DNA from 2 places in the Lysinibacillus sp. UBA6686 genome. Region 1 is predicted to be linked to the other one. Evidence: predicted binding sites of a transcription regulator. Region 1 holds the regulator's gene; the other holds the start of a gene.
The links. The regulator Rex, encoded in region 1, represses fermentation and respiration genes when NADH is low (regulators of the CRP and FNR family bind a similar motif). The targets are predictions, from matches to a motif close to TTGTGAAATATTTCACAA.
Positions count from the first base shown of each region.

Region 2: the regulator Rex is predicted to act here: its motif matches at 3,339-3,356, upstream of B2R82_RS10250 (cytochrome ubiquinol oxidase subunit I).

Region 1 covers NZ_DKJS01000084.1:14,332-21,903, forward strand. Annotated here, with positions in the region: gene groES (co-chaperone GroES) at 29-313, opposite strand; gene B2R82_RS22785 (CPBP family intramembrane glutamic endopeptidase) at 505-1,251, shown strand; gene tatC (twin-arginine translocase subunit TatC) at 1,332-2,153, opposite strand; gene B2R82_RS22795 (twin-arginine translocase TatA/TatE family subunit) at 2,170-2,355, opposite strand; gene B2R82_RS22800 (redox-sensing transcriptional repressor Rex) at 2,521-3,156, opposite strand; gene B2R82_RS22805 (ABC-F family ATP-binding cassette domain-containing protein) at 3,402-5,342, shown strand; gene tsaD (tRNA (adenosine(37)-N6)-threonylcarbamoyltransferase complex transferase subunit TsaD) at 5,765-6,781, opposite strand; gene rimI (ribosomal protein S18-alanine N-acetyltransferase) at 6,781-7,233, opposite strand; gene tsaB (tRNA (adenosine(37)-N6)-threonylcarbamoyltransferase complex dimerization subunit type 1 TsaB) at 7,226-7,572, opposite strand, start outside.
Region 2 covers NZ_DKJS01000041.1:7,344-14,915, forward strand. Annotated here, with positions in the region: gene gatB (Asp-tRNA(Asn)/Glu-tRNA(Gln) amidotransferase subunit GatB) at 1-996, shown strand, start outside; gene B2R82_RS10240 (thioredoxin family protein) at 1,426-1,986, shown strand; gene B2R82_RS10245 (diacylglycerol kinase) at 2,083-3,006, shown strand; gene B2R82_RS10250 (cytochrome ubiquinol oxidase subunit I) at 3,606-4,952, shown strand; gene B2R82_RS10255 (cytochrome d ubiquinol oxidase subunit II) at 4,949-5,974, shown strand; gene cydS (cytochrome bd oxidase small subunit CydS) at 5,987-6,109, shown strand; gene rlmD (23S rRNA (uracil(1939)-C(5))-methyltransferase RlmD) at 6,639-7,572, shown strand, end outside.

The DNA of each region.
Region 1 (7,572 bases):
ATAGGCATTGCTTTATTAAAGCATTGAATTATTCAATAATTGCAAGAATATCGCTTTCGCGTAAGATTAGGTATTCATTACCCTCATACTTAACCTCTGTACCAGCGTATTTTGAGAAAATAATGCGGTCGTCAACTTTAACGTCAAGCTCTACACGTTGTCCGTTTTCTAACACACGACCTGTCCCAACTGCTACAACTTTACCCTCTTGCGGCTTTTCTTTTGCAGAGTCTGGCAGTACAATACCGAATGCAGATTTTTCTTCTACCTCGATTAGTTCAATTACAATACGATCTCCTAGTGGTCTTAACAAGTGAAACAACCTCCTATTAATTAAATGTTTGTTGAGAGTTTATTAGCACTCTATCCAGTTGAGTGCTAACACAATTATTATGATAATCAATCACACTTTTTTTTGCAAGTCAGAACTTCGAAAAATTTTGTTTTCTTTCCAAATTCCTCTACAATAGAAAGGTAGCATAATGAATGGAAAGGATTTTGACTGTGACTAATTCTCAAAAAGTAAATAAACATAAAAAAACAGCCCTATATGTTTTATTGATTTATATCCTCATGCAAATATCAGGCAAATGGCTGATAGAACCGTTTCACAAGCTTGTTATGAGTACTACTGGTTTAGCTAGTGCACAAGCCGCTCCACTTACACAAGGCTGGTATATTGCACTAAGCTTCGCCATAGCATTAATCCTTAGCTTATTCCTAACCTCCCGCGATAAAACGTTTTGGGATATTTATCAGGGAAAGAAAGAAACGATACCACTATCAATTATGTGGGGAATTATTGGTTTCTTCTTAGTTTTCATCGGCCAAATGATTGGCGCAGCTATTGAAATGGCTGTATTTGGTATCCAAGGTGGTTCGCAAAACACGGCTGATATTGTCGCTATTGCTAAAGGTGCTCCTATTGCGATATTGGCAATTGTCGTATTTGGACCAATACTAGAAGAGTTCGTCTTCCGCCGTGTTATTTTTGGATCGCTTGTCCAAACAACAAATTTCTGGATAGCAGCAATAGTTAGTGCCATTTTCTTTGCTCTTATTCATAGGGACTTTTCACATATCTTGCTTTATACAATTTGTGGATTAATTTTTGCCTTCTTATACCATAAGACAAAACGCATTTGGACGTCCATTATCGCCCACGTCATGCTGAATGGTTTTGTGACACTTGTACAAGTGTATGCAGAACAGTTACAAAAGTTGCTCGATGAACTACAAAAAATGCAATAAAAAATCAGTGGGAGCTTTTTTCCCACTGATTTTTCCTTTACAATAAAAAGCTCAATACACATGCATCGAGCTTCTATTATTTATTGATTTAATTCTTCAATCTGTCGTCGCTGCTGTTCAAGTGCCTCTTCAACCTGCCGTTTTTGCTCAGCTTCCTGCTCCTCTTTCAATCGCATTTCCTCTGATTTCAAATATTTTTTATAGCCAATACGCGAAATCATAATACTAATTTCATAAAGAACAAACAAAGGTACTGAAACCATTAAATGTGAAGCCAGCTCAGGTGGAGCGATTATGGCAGCACATACAAACAAACCAAAATAGGAATACTTTCTAAAACGAACTAGTATTTCAGGTGATAGCATTCCGATACGTGAAAAGAATAGGACTACTACCGGTAATTGGAAAAGGAAACCAAATGGTATTGTAAGTCTAAATAAAAATGAAAAATACTCCTTTATGCCAATTGTCGGCAGTACCTCTAATTCATTCGATAAACTCATCATAAATTTTAGGACATAAGGAAAGAAGTAAAAGAAAGAAAAGGACAACCCTGCTAAAAACAATAAAAACGAATACGGAATATACTTTAAGGTTGCTTTTCGTTCTATGTCCCTTAGTCCTGGACTTATAAATGCCCACAATTGGTACATCAATATCGGCGAAGAAACAATAAATGATATTAAAAAAATAACTTGGATATAAATTGAAAGTGGTGTCACTACATCAAATGAATGGAGCTCTATATTATAGGATTCCCCAGTAATTTGAAGATATTTAACAATTGGCTTTGCAACAAAAAAGCCAGCAATCATAGCAAGAACAAAGAAAACGGCAACAATGAAAAGCCGCTTTCTTAATTCTTCTATATGTTCAATAACAGTTAGATCTTTTGGATTCATTCCTCAACATCCTAACTTACTTATCTAGTTCTTTCTTTTTCTTATCATCATCTTCATCGTCGGCTAAACCTTTAGTAGCATTTTTGAATTCACGTAGTGTTGAACCAAATGCTTTACCAAGCTCTGGTAATTTCTTAGGGCCAAAAATTAGTAACGCGACAACTCCGATAATAATGAGGCTCATTGGACCTATTGGACTCATTTCAGCCACCTCCTCTTTATATCCATCATTTTAACGCATATTTCGCCATTTTGCTAACTAATTATATGTGAAAGTTTTTCGTCACTCTTATAGATTACTTCTTATTTTATTTCATATTTCTATTTGACAGAAACTGTGAACTATACTTGGAATTATGTATTATTTTCACTCTTCCTGATTACGAATTAAATAAATAAGTGCCTGTAATTCGACAGACAAATCTATTGTTAAGAGTTGCATTTTATCTGGGACAGTAATGCGCTCTGGGGTAAAATTTAAGATTCCCTTAGCATTCATGGCTGCTAGACGATCAGCCATCTTTTGTGCTGAGCGTGGTGAAACTGTTAAAATGGCTAGCTCTGCGCCATATTCTGCATATTTTTCCTCCAATAGATCAGGGTGAAAAACGGGGATATTACTAATCATTTTGCCATCCTTTGGAGCTTTAGAATCGAATGCTACAACGATATGTGTATTATGGTTCTTTTGAAAATTATATTTTAATAGAGCACTACCTAAATTCCCTACACCGATTAACGCTACTTTTGTCGTTTCATGTTGATCTAGCGTCTGACTAAAAAATTTTAATAAATGTTGAACATCATAGCCATATCCTTTTTTCCCAAGTGCACCAAAATAAGAAAAATCACGGCGAATGGTTGCTGAATCTATTTTCATCGCCTCACTTAGCTCCTTCGATGAAATTCGTTCCATGCCTTCGTGCGCAAAGTTTTGGATAAAACGATAGTAAAGAGGAAGTCTTTTAGTAGTGGCTTGTGGAATTTTTAATTCTTGTTTCAAACTTTTTCCTCCTTGTATGTATCAAAATTCGCCTAAACATATTTTAAATGATACATGCTTATTGAACTACTTACAAAGTTTATTATTTCTAATTGGAGAATTTCCCTTTAGTTAATGGCGCCATTTACGCCACTAACTAAAAGGAAATCGTTTCAATCTTACATGACAGCTCGGAATAAGTAAAGCATCGACATTGCAAGCACATCGTTCATCCATTACACTAAGGAAGAATTGAGGTGTCAAGAATGATTGTTTTACAGGTCAATCAACTATATAAATCCTTCCTTGCAGATGAAATATTAAGTGGTGTTAAGTTAGAAGTTCAACATCGTGATCGCGTTGCATTAGTGGGACGAAATGGCGCAGGTAAGTCTACTCTACTAAAAATAATTGCTGGTCAAATGTCATATGATGCGGGCGATATTATTATTCCTAAGGGCATACAAATCGGCTATTTAGAGCAGCACGCTGGATTAAACTCAACCTTGTCGATTTGGGATGAAATGCTAACCATTTTTGAACCGCTTTTAGCACAAGAAAAGACCCTTCGCTCACTAGAACAACGAATGGCTGATCCAGCGGTTTATGAAGATTCTATTTTATATGCCAAAATAATGTCTGAGTACGATCAATTACAGCATAATTTTAAGGATGCAGGTGGCTATCAATATGAATCTGATATCCGTTCAGTGCTTCATGGCATGCAGTTTTATCCTGAGGATTACGAAAAATCCATTCGCTCATTATCAGGGGGACAACGAACTCGTTTAGCACTTGCTAAGCTTCTCTTAAGTAAACCAGATCTTTTAATACTAGATGAGCCTACAAACCATTTAGATATCGAAACGCTATCCTGGCTGGAATCTTATTTAAAAAGTTATGAAGGCGCAATTCTTATTGTTTCCCACGATCGCTATTTCTTAGATCAGGTCGTATCGATTGTCTATGAAGTTTCACGCCATCGGGTATCAAAATATACAGGTAATTATAGTGCTTATTTGGATGAAAAAGCGAAAAATTATGAGCGTGATATGAAAATGTTTGAACGCCAGCAAGATGAAAAAGCCAAGCTTGAGGAATTTATTCAGAAAAATATTGCACGTGCTTCTACCACAAAGATGGCACAAAGTCGCCGTAAGATGTTAGAACGAACAGAATGGATGGAATCTCCTGATGGCGATGAAAAATCGGCAAGCTTTGGTTTTACAATCGATCGTCAAAGTGGAAATGATGTATTATCTGTGGATGATTTAACAATAGGTTATAATGCTAAAAAAATATCAAGTGGCATTCATTTGCGTACCTATAGAGAAGATCGAATTGCGCTTGTCGGGCCAAACGGCGTAGGTAAATCCACTCTATTAAAAACTATTGTAAAAGATTTATCTCCACTCTCTGGAGAAATTCGTTATGGAACAAATGTTCAAATTGGTTACTATGATCAGGAGCAGGCAAAGCTCACAAGCAATAAAAGTGTTTTAAAAGAGCTTTGGGATGAATGGCCATTAATGAATGAAAAGGATATTCGGACCGTTCTAGGCCGCTTCCTATTTAGTGGTGAGGATGTAGATAAAGCTGTATCCTCTTTATCTGGCGGTGAAAAGGCTAGGCTTGCTCTTGCTAAATTAATGATGCAAAAGGCAAATTTCTTAATTTTAGATGAGCCTACTAACCACCTAGACTTAGATAGCAAAGAGGTCTTAGAAAATGCGTTGATTGATTATCCTGGAACATTATTATTTGTATCACATGACAGATATTTTATTAATCGAATCGCTACGAAAGTAGTTGAACTATCTGGTGACGGTTCCTTCGAGTACTTAGGTGACTATGATTACTATCTTGAAAAGAAACAGGAACTATTAGAACTCGCGCAAATGAAGGCTACTACATCTCAGGATCAAACAGATGTAACAGAAAAAGTCTCAACCTCTAAAATTGATAAAGAGGCAAAAAAACGAGAACGTCAAATAAGGCGTACAATTGAGGAACTGGAAGATAAAATGCAAAAGGTAATTGCAGAAATAACCCATTTAGAAGCTGAACTTTGTGATCCAGAAATTTTCACAAACCATGAGAAAATCTTACAGCTTCAAGAGGAATTATCCACCGCTAAAGAACAACATGAGCTATTTGAGTTAGAATGGCTCGAACTTAATGAAGAACTTGAAAATATCATTGTCTAGTTAGATGTAAAGCCGTGTGCCTGACACATGGCTTTTTTCTTTATCTCCGCTTATATTTCATATATATTGGTCAAGTGCTATTTTTCGACAAAAACTGCCCACAGCTTTATGCACACAAAGAATCTAGTAATACCAACATATCAACAGACTTTTCCACATTATCCACAGATTCAAATTATTTTACTCACAGTTTTATGTGAAAAACATGCTACTATATATAGAATAACCACAAGTTATGCACAGGTTATCAACATTTTGTGCATAAGTACGGATGTTCGTTGTTTCTATTCCCTCACAACCTGTGGATAATTATCTGAAAAATTTGTCAATTCATCAATGCTCACCATGTAATATTTCTACATTTTTTTCACATATCAAAAAAAGGTATCATAGAATTTAATCTATGACACCTCTTTCTTCTATTACCCCCAGGATTTCAACTCCATTCCAGGGCGACCATTCATCGTTAAATCTCCCCGTATACCTGCTTTAAACATTGGTGTTGCTGCTGCCCCTATCATCGCAGCATTATCTGTACATAGCTTTAATGGAGGAACAAAAAATGGAATGCCCTCTTCAGCAAAAACCTTCTCAAGCGATGTACGCAAGCCCTTATTAGCTGCCACACCTCCTGCCGCAATGACTTGTTTCACTTTATATTCACGTGCGGCACGTAGTGTTTTTGCTGTTAATACCTCAACCACACTCTCCTGAAAGCCTTTAGCAACAGCAGTAGGAGATATTTTTTCACCGCGTTGATCCATATTATGTTTGTAATTAATTACTGCCGATTTCAAGCCGCTAAAGCTAAAATCATACGAATCTTCTTCTAGCCAAACTCTTGGAAAGGATACTGCCTCACAATCCTCCTGTGCAAGCTTGTCAATACGTGGCCCTCCAGGATATGGCAGGTTTAGAACACGTGCAACCTTATCGTAAGCTTCACCTGCTGCATCGTCTCGCGTTTCACCTATGACATCAAAAGAGCCATGTTCCTTCATATACACAAGCTCGGTATGGCCTCCCGATACAACGAGTGCTAAAAGTGGGAATTCCATTGGCTGGACAAGTGCATTTGCATAAATATGACCTGCTATATGATGAACACCAATAATCGGTAAATTGTTAGCAAAGGCAAAGGCCTTTGCAGCATTAATTCCTATTAACAATGCACCTACTAGACCTGGTCCCTCTGTTACAGCAACTGCATCTAAATCACTTGGATTTATATTTGCTTGTGCTAGGGCTTCTTCAATGACCACCGTAATTTGTTCAACATGATGGCGGGACGCAATTTCAGGTACAACCCCACCAAATCGTTTATGACTTTCTATTTGAGATGCAACAACATTCGAAACAATCTCACAGCCATTTCGAATAATTGCTGCTGCTGTTTCATCACAGCTCGACTCTATTGCTAAAATTATTTGATTATCCATTATAAATTCACCCACATAACAAGGGCATCCTCCCCATTATCTGTATAATAGCCTTTTCGTAATCCACCATCTTGGAAATCTAACTTTCGGTAAAGATTTTGAGCAACGGTATTCGTTACTCTCACCTCTAAGCTCATGATTTCCATCTCATTCTGTTGCGCAATTCGCATAGCCTCTCGCATTAATCCTTCACCAATCCCACGGCCACGTGCTGACTCTATAACAGCAACATTCGTAATTTGTGCAGCGTCTACTACCATCCACATACCGCAAAAACCAATTATGTGATCCTCTTCATCTATAGCTAACACATAATGTGCGTATTGATTTTCATGTACTTCATAGTAAAAAGAATCTAGCGTCCATGGCGTTGGGAATGTAGCAAGCTCGATTGCATATACAGCCGGAACATCGTCAGAAACCATTTTACGGTACGTTATATTACTACTCATCCCTTTTCTCCTTCTGCTCCTTTAGCCAGTTTGCCTCTGCCTCTGCAATACGTTTGTATTGTGGGACAAAATGATGAACTGCCTCCACACAAGGTAGCTCTAAGGCTGACGCTAATCGAATTGTTTCACTTGCTCGAGGCAAATCATAACTAAAAGGTGCACGACGGGCATCATCACCTAGTACTTCTACGATCCTAGACCAAAAAACAGCTACATCGGCTCCAACAAACAAAATAGGTTCCTCCAGAGTTTTTAAACGTGCTAATAAGCCATCAATATGATCATGATAGTCATCCAAAATAGTGTCTAATTCTGAACCCCTATAAACTCCCGTATATA
Region 2 (7,572 bases), on a different contig from region 1:
GGTACACCACTGGTAGAAATCGTATCTGAGCCAGACATTCGTACACCAAATGAAGCCTATGCATATCTAGAAAAATTAAAATCCATTATCCAATATACAGATGTATCAGACTGTAAAATGGAAGAAGGTTCACTACGTTGTGACGCTAACATTTCAATACGTCCATATGGTCAAGAGGAATTTGGAACGAAGACAGAGCTTAAAAACCTTAACTCCTTCAACTTTGTTCGTCGTGGTTTAGAGCATGAGGAGTTACGCCAAGCAGATGTTCTTCTTTCTGGTGGTGTTATCGAGCAAGAAACGCGCCGCTTCGATGAAAAAACAGGTAAAACAATCCTTATGCGTGTAAAAGAAGGAACAGACGATTATCGTTATTTCCCTGAGCCTGACTTAGTTCGTCTTTCTATTGATGACGCATGGCTAGAGCGTGTAAAATCAGAAATTCCAGAGCTTCCAGATGCACGTAAAAAACGTTACGTTGAAGAATTAGGCTTAACACCATATGATGCAGGAGTTCTTGTTATTTCAAAAGAAATCTCAGACTTCTTCGAGGCAATGGTAGCTAACGGTGCAGATGCTAAGCTTTCTGCCAACTGGTTAATGGGTGATGTTTCTGCTTACTTAAATGCAGAGCAAAAGGATCTTAAAGACACTGCTTTAACGCCAGAAAATCTTGCTGAAATGGTGAAATTAATCACTGATGGTACAATTTCTTCTAAAATCGGTAAAAAAGTGTTTGCCGAATTAGTTGAAAATGGAGGCTCCGCACAAGATATCGTCAAGGCAAAAGGTTTAGTTCAAATTTCTGATGAAGGTGCATTACTTGCCATTGTTACAGAGGTTCTTGACAATAATGCACAATCAATCGAAGACTTTAAAAATGGTAAGGATCGTGCTATCGGCTTCTTAGTAGGTCAAATTATGAAGGCTACAAAAGGCCAAGCAAACCCTCCAATGGTCAATAAATTATTACAACAAGAAATTGCAAAGCGTTAAAAAAAGATGGTGCTAGGCTAAGCCTTAGTACCATCTTTCCTTTTTATAGTTTGGCTTACACTTAATTTTCATCCAGATCAAGTGAAGAGCGATACAATTGCCGAGCATTAAGTTAAATTTTCGATAATCGTTGCAAGTGTTGCCACTTCGTAGATCTTGTGGTAAATAAATATCGTCCCGTTTTTCGATCATTACAACGGAAATTTATACCTCCTCTTTTATCTACCGCTTATGTACGATGTTCTATAATATAATAGCTTATCTATAAATTATAGGTTATAAATAAAGAAGTTCATTATTTTTATCTTTATTCAGTAGAAGACTCCCACCCCTACAGGTGCGAAATTGATAAAGCTTTACAGTTGTCTAAAAAGAGTATTCATAGCAAAATATAGAATAGAAAATAAAAACATTAGGGGGATACCAACGATGAAAACAGAGCAACAATATTTTAATGAAGCAATATCAATTCAGCAATATATGGATAACATGACAACGCTAAAAGAGGAGAGCCTTCGCATTTATGATGGCTTTGAAGTGCCAACAAATGATGGCTTTGTCGAGCTGCTAAAAGACAAGCATCCTAAAATTTTAACAATTACAGAGGATTGGTGTGGTGATGCTATGCTAAACAATCCGATTATTCGCCGAATTGCAGAAGCGGCAGGCCTAGATATGCGTGCTGTACTACGTGATGAGGATACAAATTTAATTGATCGCTATTTAACAAATGGTGGTCGCGCTATTCCAATTTATCTTTTACTAGATGATGCTGGACAGGTTATCGGCAAATGGGGACCTCGTGCACCACAATTACAGGAACTAGTAGTGAGCAAACGAGCAGGACTACCCGATAAAGAAGATCCTACATTTGAAGATGCTCAAAAGGCATTATATGCAGAAATTCGTGAGGAAAATATAACGAATCAATCCTATTGGACATTTGTTTATGAAGATTTTAAAAAACAAGTGACATCAGTTTTGAAGTAGTCGTTAATTGAGAGGCATCTGCTATTTATACAGTGCAACATTTCGGCGAATAATTCGTTGAATGAAATAGAATCTTATGAAGCAGGAAGGTATGTTATGAAACGAGCAAGAATCATTTATAATCCTACATCTGGACGAGAGGTATTTAAAAAGCATCTACCAGAAGTATTGGAAAAACTAGAGGTAGCAGGCTATGAGACATCTTGTCATGCAACAACTTGTGAAGGCGATGCAACCATTGCGGCAAAAAATGCAGTAGAACGTGGCTTTGATATCATTATTGCAGTTGGTGGGGATGGCACATTAAATGAAGTTGTTTCAGGTGTGAGCCCATTCGAAAAACGTCCAAAAGTTGGTTTAATTCCGATGGGCACAACAAATGACTTTGCCCGTGCAGTGCATATACCCCGAAATATTGAAGATGCTGTCGATATTATTATAAAGGGTGATACGTTGCCAGTGGATGTAGGTTTATTAAATGGGGAACGCTATTTCATCAATATTGCTGCTGGTGGTCGCATTACCGAGTTAACCTACGAAGTACCAAGCAAAATGAAAACAATGCTCGGGCAGCTAGCTTATTACTTAAAAGCAGTAGAAATGATTCCATCCCTCAAGGCTTCTCACATGCGTATTGAATATGATGGTGAGGTTTTCGATGGCGATGCAATGATGTTTTTATGTGGTTTAACAAATTCAGTGGGTGGCTTTGAAAAGCTTGCACCAGACGCAAGCATCAATGATGGATACTTTACGTTATTAGTATTGAAAAAAGTAAGCCTCCCTGAATTTATTCAGCTAGCCGCAATGGCTTTAAGAGGCGAGCATTTAAATGATGATCGAGTAATTTATAAAAAAGCTAGTGTGGTAAAAGTGACAACAGAAGATGAAATACATCTAAACCTAGATGGCGAATATGGTGGAGATGCACCTGCCACGTTTGAAAATCTAAAACGCCATATTGAAATTTTTGTACCACTTGCAGATATTCGTGAGGAAGATCGTATTTTAATTGAATAAATAAACCAAGGAGCTTTCTTGTGCTTAATCCAGTGCAAGAAAGCTTTTCTTTTGATTTTAAGTGTGATTGATTAATTGGAGGATCAATTTGGATATTCTTTGCTCAATGGTGAAAGAAAGAGCTTAACAAGAGTACTGGACTAGTGAGAGTAAGCTTAAAAAGAGATGATTCTGCCCGATAGTCAAAGGAAAACACTCAAAAAAGCATGCTATTCATTAATGGATTAAAATTACTTAAGTTTCAATTTTTCATCTAATTATGGTTCTAAAAAACCGCTCAATTTTTTGGTGTTAATTCCCATGAATAGGTTAAAATTCATGAAGATCATTGATTGTGAATGAATTAAGAAAAATGTTTGGCAAATGTGCGTATATTACTTGAACAAAATTTGAAACCTTTATAATAGGCTGAAATTTCGGTCCGTTTTAAAGGTTTTTTTCGTTGTAATAGTGGAAAATGGGGGTATAGCTAAGGGAAAGGAAGTGTTGCCTTTGTATAAGTCACAGGAAAGAAAGCTCATTTGGCTAAGCTTCGGTGTTGCAATTATTATGCTACTTTCCATTCTTGGAAGAATATTTGGAAGTTAGGGGGCAATGAGATGATTAATGAATCAGCAGTCTTTTGGAGTAGAGCATTAACAGAGCTAACATTATCGTTCCATATTATTTATGCAACGATTGGTGTGGGTGTCCCGTTAATGATTATGATTGCTCAATGGACTGGGTATAAAAAGAATGATGAGCATTATATCTTAATGGCAAGACGTTGGGCACGTGGTTTTGTTATTACTGTGGCAGTCGGTGTAGTAACAGGGACTGCAATTGGCTTACAGTTATCGTTATTATGGCCAAACTTTATGCAACTTGCTGGTCAAACAATTGCGTTACCACTTTTTATGGAAACGTTTGCATTTTTCTTTGAAGCCATTTTCTTGGGAATTTATTTGTACACATGGGATCGCTTTGATAGTCAGAGAAAGCACATGTTGCTACTAATTCCTGTAGCTGTTGGTGCATCTATGTCCGCTGTGTTTATTACGATTGTCAACGCATTTATGAACGCACCACAAGGCTTTGATATTGTAGATGGGCAGCTAGTGAATATCCAACCATTTTTAGCAATGTTTAATCCAGCAATGCCAACAAAGGTAGCTCATGTTCTTGTGACAGCCTATATGACATCAGCATTTGTCTTAGCAGCAATTGCAGGATACCGTATGCTTCGAGGTTCTAAGCATGTGTACCATAAAAAATCATTATTATTACTGATGAAGATAGGCCTGATTTTCTCTATTGCAGCCGCAATTATCGGAGATTTTTCAGGAAAGTACTTAGCAGAATATCAGCCAGAAAAATTAGCAGCAGCTGAATGGCATTTTGAAACCGAAGATAAAGCTTCACTTATACTTTTTGGTGTGTTAGATGGTGAGGAAGTGAAATATGCCATAAAGGTTCCATATGCCCTTAGTATTTTGGCTTATAATAATCCAACTGCAAAGGTCATTGGTTTAGACCAATTTGCAGAGGAAGACCGTCCCCCTCTGTATATTCACTATCTCTTTAATATTATGGTGTTTATCGGCATGTTCATGGTGCTTGTTTCACTGCTCTACGTGCTGGGGAAAGCACGTGGCTGGCAATTTATCCACACACGTTGGTTTAGATGGGTTATTGTCGCAGGAGGGCCACTTTCTATCATTGCTATTGAAGCTGGCTGGTGGCTCGCAGAAGTTGGACGACAACCTTGGATTTTATATGGTTTAATGCGAACACCAGAGGGAGCAACTACAAGTGATCATGTAGATTTAATGATGCTATTATTTACTGGTGTATATGCTGTATTGGCAATAGGGAGTATTGTGGTTTTGGTTCGTATGTTCAAAAAGAATCCAATTGAACGTGAAATTGAAGATCGCCATTCTGAAAAAGGCGGTGATTTCCTATGACATTAGAGATTTTAGGTATATCAGTACTATGGATTTTCCTATTCGGCTATGTCATTGTCGCTTCGATTGATTTTGGAGCAGGCTTCTTTAATGCCTATAGTCTACTCATTGGGAAAAATCATATTTTAACAAATATTATTAAGCGTTATTTATCACCTGTTTGGGAAGTGACGAATGTCTTTTTAGTATTTTTCTTTGTTGGGATTGTAGGATTCTTCCCACAAACAGCCTTTTATTATGGAACGATTTTACTTGTGCCAGTTAGTATTTCACTTGTGCTCCTTGCAATACGAGGCTCTTACTATGCGTTTGAATCATACGGCTCGCGGGGACATATTGGATACACACTGACATATGGTGTAGCAGGCTTACTTATCCCAGCCTCTCTATCCGTAGTATTTGCGATTGCTGGTGGGGGATATGTTGACATTGTAAACGGGCAACCCGTCTTAAATTATTGGACGCTCTACACAAGTGCTTTTGCCTGGAGTATTGTCGTTTTGAGCATAGCTGCTGTACTTTATATTTCAGCTGTATTTTTAACATGGTATGCCCATAAAGCAAAGGATAAGGAAGCCACAAATCTAATGCGAAAATATGCGCTTATCTGGGCCGCACCTTTAATGGTTAGTGCGCTTGGCATTATGTATGAAATGAAAGCCATCAACCCAGAGAGCTATAATCATATGGTTGATTTATGGTGGCTCTTTGCCATTTCAGCAGTACTATTTATTATTACGGTACTATTAATAGCGATGCGAAAAAATTATGGTCTGGCTGTAGGCCTATTGATTGCCCAATTCGCAGTAGCATTCTTTGCCTATGGTATCGCACAATATCCATATTTACTGTACCCATATTTAACAATTTATGATAGCTTCACCAGCACTCAAATGGCGATTGCACTCGTGATTGCATTTATTTTGGGATTATGTCTGCTTATTCCATCACTATTTTTATTGCTAAAGTTATTCTTATTCAACAAAAATTATGTGACAGGAAAAGAAGACAATCATGCATAGGAGGAAAGAATAATGGAAAAGTTTCTTATGTTTTATGCGCCATTTATTGTAGTAATTCTAGGAATTATCGCTGCGTTTTGGTGGGCACCCAAAGATCGTCATATAGCAAAAGAACAGGAAGAGAGTCGCGAATAGCGGCTCTTTTTTCTGCAGAGTAGGGCTGATTAGATTTGTTCAGTTAAAGGAAAGAAGAATTGCTCAGGTAGCAGAAAGAACTGCTCAGGCAAATAGGAGAACCGCTCAGGGCGAAGTGAGATCTGCTCGGGTTAAGAGGATAATCGCTCAGGTAGTAGAAAAATCCGCTCGGGTCAAGAGAAGAATTGCTCAGGTAGGAGAAAAATCCGCTCGGGTCAGGAGGAGAATTGCTCAGTAGCAGAAAGAACTGCTCGGGCCAAGAGAAGAGTCGCTCAGGTAGGAGAAAAATCCGCTCGGGTCAGGAGGAGAATTGCTCAGGTAACAGAAAGAACTGCTCTGGCCAAAAGAAGAGTCGCTCAGGTAGCAAAAGAAACTGCTCAGGCAAAGAGTAGTTCTGGTCATCTACCCAGATAAATTACGCCAATCTGATTTACTCTGCTCATAAGATAGTTTCCCAATAACAAGCCTTGTTCTTTTTTCATGCGCCAACACATGCTACAATAAGAAGATTGAAATGGAGGATGTATGAATGTCAGCACCCGTGAAAAAAAATGATCGACTAACAGTTTATATAGAAGATTTAACACATGACGGCAATGGCGTGGCAAAGGTTGAGGGCTATTCGCTATTTATACAGGGCGCACTTCCTAACGAAACAGCTCAAATCCATGTGTTGAAAACCTTAAAAAATTACGGCTTTGCCAAAGTTGTAGAAATTATCAAGCCGTCTCCTGATCGTGTGGATGCACCTTGTGACTATTTCCAGCAATGTGGTGGCTGCCAATTACAGCATTTATCTTATGAGGGGCAGCTAAAATGGAAAGAAAATATGGTACGGAACGTTATGCAACGTATTGGTAAAATTAATGCGCCAGTTCTTCCAGTTAAAGGTATGAAAGAGCCTTGGCATTACCGTAATAAAGCGCAAATCCCTTTTTCCGTAAATGAAGCAGGACAAGCAATAGCAGGTTTTTATAAAACGAAGACGCATAGCATTGTCGATATGGAACGTTGTTTAATTCAAACAGGTGAAGCGGATGCTATTCTTGCTGGCTTGAAAAAGGAGTTAGCCGCAACGGGTATCCTACCATACAATGAGCTATCACATGAGGGAATGCTACGTCACGTAATCATTCGTACAGCTCGTGCAACTGGGGAAATCATGGTTGTACTCGTTACGAAAAAGAAAAAGTTCCCTCAAAAAGAGGCAGCCGTTGCGATAATACAAAAGCTTTTACCGAATGTCACATCAATTATGCAAAACATCAACAGTAACAAAACAAATGTCATTTTCGGTGATGAAACCATAAATCTATGGGGCAAGGATGTTATTATCGATACAATTGGTGATGTATGCTTTGAAATTTCAGCTCGTTCATTCTATCAAGTAAACCCTGAACAGACTGAAGTTCTTTACAAGCAAGCACTAGACTACGCTGATCTACAGGGTGACGAACGAGTAA